2 regions of the Paracoccus seriniphilus genome follow, and region 1 is predicted to be linked to the other one. Evidence: riboswitches for the same ligand, from Rfam matches in the RefSeq annotation. Region 1 holds a riboswitch; the other holds the start of a gene.
The links. Region 1 has a riboswitch for thiamine pyrophosphate ahead of JHW44_RS19090 (YkoF family thiamine/hydroxymethylpyrimidine-binding protein). Riboswitches for the same ligand answer to the same signal wherever they lie in the genome.
Positions count from the first base shown of each region.

Region 1 (3,205 bases):
AGGGCGGATCAAGTCGTGGTCTCCTTCAGCAGCAGGGATTTCAATCGGTCACGCAGGGGCGCAAGCGTTGCTTCGTCGCGTTGGTCGCGCGGGGTGGTTACCGGGATATCGGCAATGATGCGGCCGGGACCGGATGACATGACGATGATCCGGTCTGCCAGCGTCGCGGCCTCATGCAGATCATGCGTGACCAGCAGAACTCCGCGCGGGCGTTCGTGCAATCTTTGCAGCAGCCAGTCCTGCATGCGCAGGCGGGTCACGGCGTCCAGCGCCGAGAACGGCTCGTCCAGCAGGATGAAGCGGCCTTCCTGAACGACGGTGCGCAGGAAGGCTGCGCGTTGGCGCATTCCGCCGGACAACTGAGCGGGGAACATCTGCTCGCAGCCTTCCAGACCGAAGGTTGCAAAAAGCGGGGCCACTTGCTGGCGGGCATGATCGCGCGAAAGTCCGGCAATTTCCAGCCCGATGGCCGCATTCTGGATGATGGTCAGCCATGGAAACAGCGCATCGCTTTGCGGTTGATAGCACAGGGCCGGATGCGGGCGTGTCACGGGGACGCCATCCAGAAGCAACTGTCCACTTTCCTGCATGGCATCGGGCAGGATGCCGGCCAGCCATTTCAGCACCGAGGTCTTGCCGCAGCCCGAGGGGCCGATCAGCGCGGTCATGGTCCCGTCGGCCAGCGAAAGCGACAGCTCTGACAGCAATTCGCGTTCTCTGGTGCGGATCGACAGCTTGCGGATCTCAAGCATGGCTGCGGGCCTCTGGCCCCTTGGCGGTCAGCCGGTCTATCAGCCGCAGCACGCCCAGCAGGGTCAGGGTCAGGCAGGCCGATACGACCACTGCGGCCAACACCAGATCGGCCCGGAAATTGTTCTTGGCCGACAGGATATAGATGCCCAGCCCGCGCCGTGCCCCGGCATATTCGGCAAAGATCGTCGCGACGATCGCATAGGTGGCCGAAATCCGCAGGCCCGCCAGAAATGCCGCACGCGCCGAGGGAAGCGTGGCGCGGCGAAATACGCTCCAGCGGCCCGCGCCCATAGACCCCAGCAATTCACGGAAAGCAGGCGGGGTTTGACGATAGCCCGACAACAGGCTGAGCAGCATCGGAAAGAAAGTGACAAGGATCACCAGCAGGACCTTGGGCAGCAGGCCAAAGCCGAACCACAGGATCATCAGCGGCGCCAGCGCGACCAGCGGCACGGTCTGGCTGGCCACGAACAGCGGCATCAGCCCTCGTTCGGCCCAGCCATTGAAATGCAGCAGCACCGAGGTGACAAAGGCAAAGCCCACCGACAGCGAAAAACCCAGCGTCGCCACCGCCAGCGTCACACCGGCATGCATGCCGATCTCGGCGCGGTTCTGCATCAGCGCCCGGAATACCCCGGAAGGCGGCGGCAGGATCAGCGGCGAGACATCCGCCATGTGGCAATAGACCTCCCATCCCGCCAGCAGCAGGACGGCAAGGATCAAGGTCGGCAGGACGCGGGTCAGCATGAGGCTTTCCTTGCGCTGCAGCCTCAATCTTTGCTGGGGCTGTTGGCCGAGGCGGTCAGATCGATGGTCACATGTCCCTCGGCTGGACCAAAGCGCAGGAATGCCTGCCGCAGCGTTTCGAAGACCGCGCCGGCATCGCCGCGCAGGCGGGTGCAGAAGTTCTTGGAACGCAGGAAGGTGCCCGAGGATTTCAGGAACTCGATGCAGCCGTAGATTTCGTCCATATGCCGATCCTGGCCCAGCACATACAGGGAAAACTGCACATCGATCTGCACGCCCATATCCGGGGCTTCAGCCACGGCCTCTTGTGCCTGAAGCTGTCGCTGCGCCAGCGGTGTATTCTGGGCTATGGCCAGAATGTCGCAACGGCAGGATGGATCATCGGGTTCACCGGGGCAGCCGCGCGACAGGGTGACATGCATGGTCGAATGGGCAGGATTGCGTGCCGTCGTCGCGAACAGGTCGCGGATCGCATCAATCAGCGGACCGGGCGCGCCGACCATCAGCGTGGACATGTCATCAGTCTCGATGCGCAGATCGTCACGATAGGGGTCCAGGGCCTTCAGCCCGGACATGATGACCTGAACGAAATCCGAGGTCATCGGATAAAGAGACACTTGTGCGCCAATGAACATGCGATCCTCGCTCCGCCGGCATTACCCGGATCAGCTGTGAAGGGTTCGCGCTGCAATGCGCATCTCAGCCCCGCTGTGAGCACCCCCGTTTATGGCGCGCAACATCGGGCAATGGCATGCTGCTGTCAAGCGTCCGGGCGGCGTCGAAACGCGAAGCCGTGCCGAAATGGCGATCCCGGCAAATATTGCGAGATTGCGCGGCGCAGCGATGGCGGTTTCCGCTCTTCCTGCAGATAGGGCAATATCCTGAATATTGCGGCGCTGGCGTCGCGCATCAACTTGATCTGCTCTTTCTCGGTCGGAAAGGGATCCTTGGCACCTTCGCTCAGATCGGACAGATCGAACAGCGCCTCCAGATCGGGTCGGAACCGGCGTCGCAGGGCTTCGATCTGATCGGCGTGCTGCGACACGATCCAGCGGCGTCTGTCCAGATGATAGACATCGCGCGATCTGGAAATTCCTGCCGGCGCCAGTTTCTGGGCCGCGCTCGTGATCGCCGGAGCGGTCAGCTGCAGTTGTCGGACGGCCAGCCCGGACATCTGGCTGAAGGCCAGCGAAAAGGAAGTATTGGCGGGCTCGGCCGGCGTGATCAGATCGGCGGTTTCGGTGATGCCAAGGACATTGAGAAAGTCATCAACAGCATTGCCATTCAGCAGGTGACAAGGGTCATAGGGGCGCAGGATGATGCTCTGCTCTCCGAAACTGTCCGCATATTCGTCGATGATCTGGCTGTGCAGCAGCCTGGCGTGATGCTGACGCAGAAATTGTCGGGCCGTGGATGTTGTGGCATCGGCCTTGACCCGCTGTTTGAACAGGCTCTCGACGTAAAGATCGGGGCGTCTGAGATAGACCACGATCCTGGTTTGATCCTGCAAGGGTTCGGGCAGGATGTCATGCAGGCGTGTCGCCACGCCGGGCTGAGAGAGCAATTCGCCGCTGAGGATGGCATCGCGACACCGGGATCGTGCCAGTTCCCTGTGCAGTTCGCGGCCGAAACGCGCGCCATCCCCCGACAGCAGCATGGCCGCCACCGGATTGTGGTGGATGCGCATGTCAGCCGGCTTCTGGCG
Region 1 is NZ_CP067132.1:134,930-138,134, reverse strand. It holds gene JHW44_RS19105 (ABC transporter substrate-binding protein) at 1-12, opposite strand, end outside; gene JHW44_RS19100 (ABC transporter ATP-binding protein) at 9-752, opposite strand; gene JHW44_RS19095 (ABC transporter permease) at 745-1,500, opposite strand; gene JHW44_RS19090 (YkoF family thiamine/hydroxymethylpyrimidine-binding protein) at 1,524-2,135, opposite strand; TPP riboswitch at 2,126-2,232, opposite strand; gene JHW44_RS19085 (hypothetical protein) at 2,261-3,205, opposite strand, start outside.

Region 2 (3,205 bases), on a different replicon from region 1:
GGCCACCGGCACCGCCAGAATGGCGGACAGCGCCGCCGACAGGGCTGCCTGCCAGATCGTGAACCAGACGGCGCGCCAATCCCATATCTGCAGTGCCGACAGACCCCTGGCCTGCCATGCAACTGCGGCCAGCGTGCCCAGGATCAGCGCGGCCAGCCCCGAAGCGACCGCGATTCCCCCGGCATCGCGCCTTACCGCGAAAATGCCTGCAGCCATTCATCCAGCGCCGGTTTGCGCAGCTCTTCTGCCTCGTCTTCGCTATAGAAAAGGGTCTTTTCGGGGCGCGGAAGGTTGCGCATCACCTCGGGCCATGCGTCCTGATCCAGCTTGGCGGGCAGGGACCAGTTGGCCAGCGGAATGGTTTTCTGGAAATCGGGCGTCAGGATCCAGTCCATGAAGCTCTGAGCCAGTTCCGGCTGATCGGTCGAGGCAAGCTGCGCGGCCAGTTCGGCCATGAAGTAATGCCCTTCGGGAAAGATCGCGGCATGTTTGCTTTGATCGTCTTCGGCGGCAATATGATAGGCGGGCGATGTCGTGTAGGACAGAACCATATCGGCCTCGCCCTCGGTGAACATGCCATAGCTTTCCGACCAGCCCTTGGTCACGGTCAGCACCTTGGGCGCCAGCCTTTCCCAGGCCTGCGCGGCGTCGTCACCATAGATGGCCTTGACCCACAGCAGCAGTGCCAGCCCTGAAATCGAGGAACGTGGGTCCTGCAGGACGATCTTCAGGTCGTCAGGCGCTGCCAGCAGCTCTTCGAAGCTTGCGGGCGGGTTTTCAAGACGCGTGTCGTCATAAATGAAGGCGGTTTCACCCCAGTTATAGGGCAGAAAGATGTCATCCTGCCATGCGACGGGCAGAGACAGATTCGACACATCCTGACCATGCGGCGCAAACAGCCCCGAGGCACGCGCGCGGGCGGTGACGTCGGTGTTCAGGCCAAAGACGATATCGGCCTCGGTCTTCTCGCCCTCCATCAGGATGCGGGGCAGGATGTCGCCAGTGACGAATTTCAGATCGCATTCGCAGAAGGATTCGAAACCTTCCTCGATTTGCGGGCCGGGACCCCATTCGCTGGCGATGTAATCGCCGGCATAGACGGTCAGAACGGGCTTTTCCTGCGCGGCTGCTGACGTGGCGGTCAGCAGGGCAAGGGTCAGGACAGTCGGTTTCAACATCGCCGGGCCTCCTTTCAGGTTCTGATTGCGAAAGAAAGGACAGCGAAACCTTCCCTCCGCCGGCGCTAACCGGATCAGGTTCAACGGGTCCGCGAATCGCGTCTCAGCCCGGTGCCGGGCCCCCCGAGGTATGCGATGAACATAGTGCGGCGGATGAATGCTGCAAGGTGAAAGCGCGGTTTTCAAGCCGGGCGCAGACAGCTAGAACCGCCTCTAACCGCAGATGAAGGACCCCCATGAGCGATCAGCCCACCCCGATGATGGCGCAATATCTTGCGATCCGCGAGGCGAACCCCGGCGCGCTTCTGTTCTATCGTATGGGCGATTTCTACGAGATGTTCTTTGATGACGCAGTGCAGGCCGCCGCCGCGCTGGACATCGCCCTGACCAAGAGAGGCACGCATGGCGGACAGCCGATCCCGATGTGCGGCGTGCCGGTCCATGCGGCCGAAGGTTACCTGCTGACCCTGATCCGCAAGGGCTTTCGCGTTGCCATTGCGGAACAGATGGAAGACCCGGCCGAGGCCCGCAAGCGCGGCTCGAAATCGGTCGTGGCGCGCGATGTCGTGCGGTTGGTGACGCCGGGCACGCTGACCGAGGAAACCCTGCTGGAGGCGCGGCGTCACAACTTTCTGGCAGCCTTCGCGCAGATCCGCGAGGAAGGAGCGCTGGCATGGGTGGACATTTCGACCGGCGCATTTCAGGTCATGCCCTGTCCCCTGTCGCGCCTTGCGCCGGAACTGGCGCGGCTGGCACCGCGCGAATTGCTGGCGCTCGAGGGATCGGGGCTGGAAGATCTGGCGGCCGAATCCGACGCGCAACTGACCGATCTGCCTGCAGGCGCCTTTGACAGCACCGCCGGCGCGCGCAGGCTTTGTGCGCTTTACGGCGTGGAAACATTGGACGGCTTTGGCAGCTTTGAACGCGCCGAACTGTCGGCAATGGGTGCGATCGTCGACTACCTGGATATGACTCAAAAGGGCAAACTGCCGCTGATGCGCCCACCGGTCCGCGAATCCGCGGGAGGGGCGATGCAGATCGATGCGGCAACCCGGCGCAATCTGGAGCTGACGCAGGCCCTGTCCGGTGGCCGCGAAGGTTCGCTGCTGACGGCGATTGACCGCACGGTGACGGCAGCAGGTGGACGCTTGCTGGAGCGGCGCATCAGTGCGCCGTCGCGGGATCTGGCGCTGATACAGGCCCGGCAGGACGCCGTGGCGCAACTGGTCGAGGATCGGCGGCTGGCCACTGATCTGCGCGAGGCCCTTGGCCGCGTGCCCGATATGGACCGTGCGCTGTCACGTCTGGCGCTGGAGCGCGGCGGCCCGCGTGATCTGGCTGCGATCCGCGCTGGTCTGACGCAGGGGGCGCTGATTGCCGAAACGGTGGCACCGGATTCCGCGCAGATCCTGCGCGAGGCCGCCGCCGATCTGACCGGCCATGACGAACTGATCGATCTTCTGGATGATGCCTTGGTCGCCGAACCGCCGTTGCTGGCCCGCGACGGCGGCTTCGTTGCGCCGGGCTTTGACGAGGATCTGGACGAGACCCGGCGTCTGCGCGACGAAGGTCGCGCGGTGATTGCGGGAATGCAGGCGCAATATGCGGAACTCTCGGGGGTCAGCAGCCTCAAGATCAAGCATAACAACGTGCTGGGCTATTTCATCGAGACGACCGCCACCCATGCTGAAAAGATGCTGGCGCCGCCCTTGAATGAGACCTTCATCCATCGCCAGACCACGGCCAATCAGATCCGCTTTACCACCGTGGAACTGTCCGAGCTGGAAACACGCATCCTCAATGCCCGTGACCGCGCACTGGAGACCGAGCGAGAGATATTCGCCCGGCTGCGTTCGGCGGTGCTGGCGCAGGCGGGTCCGATCGGGACAGCGGCGCGGGCGCTGGCCGAGATCGACCTGACAGCCGCCTTTGCCGATATTGCCGCAGGTGAGGGCTGGACGCGTCCGCAGATGGATGACAGCCGTGCCTTTCAGATCGAGGGTGGCCGTCACCCTGTTGTCGAACGT
Region 2 is NZ_CP067129.1:2,734,239-2,737,443, reverse strand. It holds gene JHW44_RS13395 (ABC transporter permease family protein) at 1-216, opposite strand, end outside; gene JHW44_RS13390 (thiamine ABC transporter substrate-binding protein) at 192-1,178, opposite strand; TPP riboswitch at 1,213-1,314, opposite strand; gene mutS (DNA mismatch repair protein MutS) at 1,415-3,205, shown strand, end outside.
Region 2: it holds a riboswitch for thiamine pyrophosphate, as region 1 does, so the genes downstream of both, JHW44_RS13390 (thiamine ABC transporter substrate-binding protein) here and JHW44_RS19090 (YkoF family thiamine/hydroxymethylpyrimidine-binding protein) in region 1, are expected to answer to the same signal.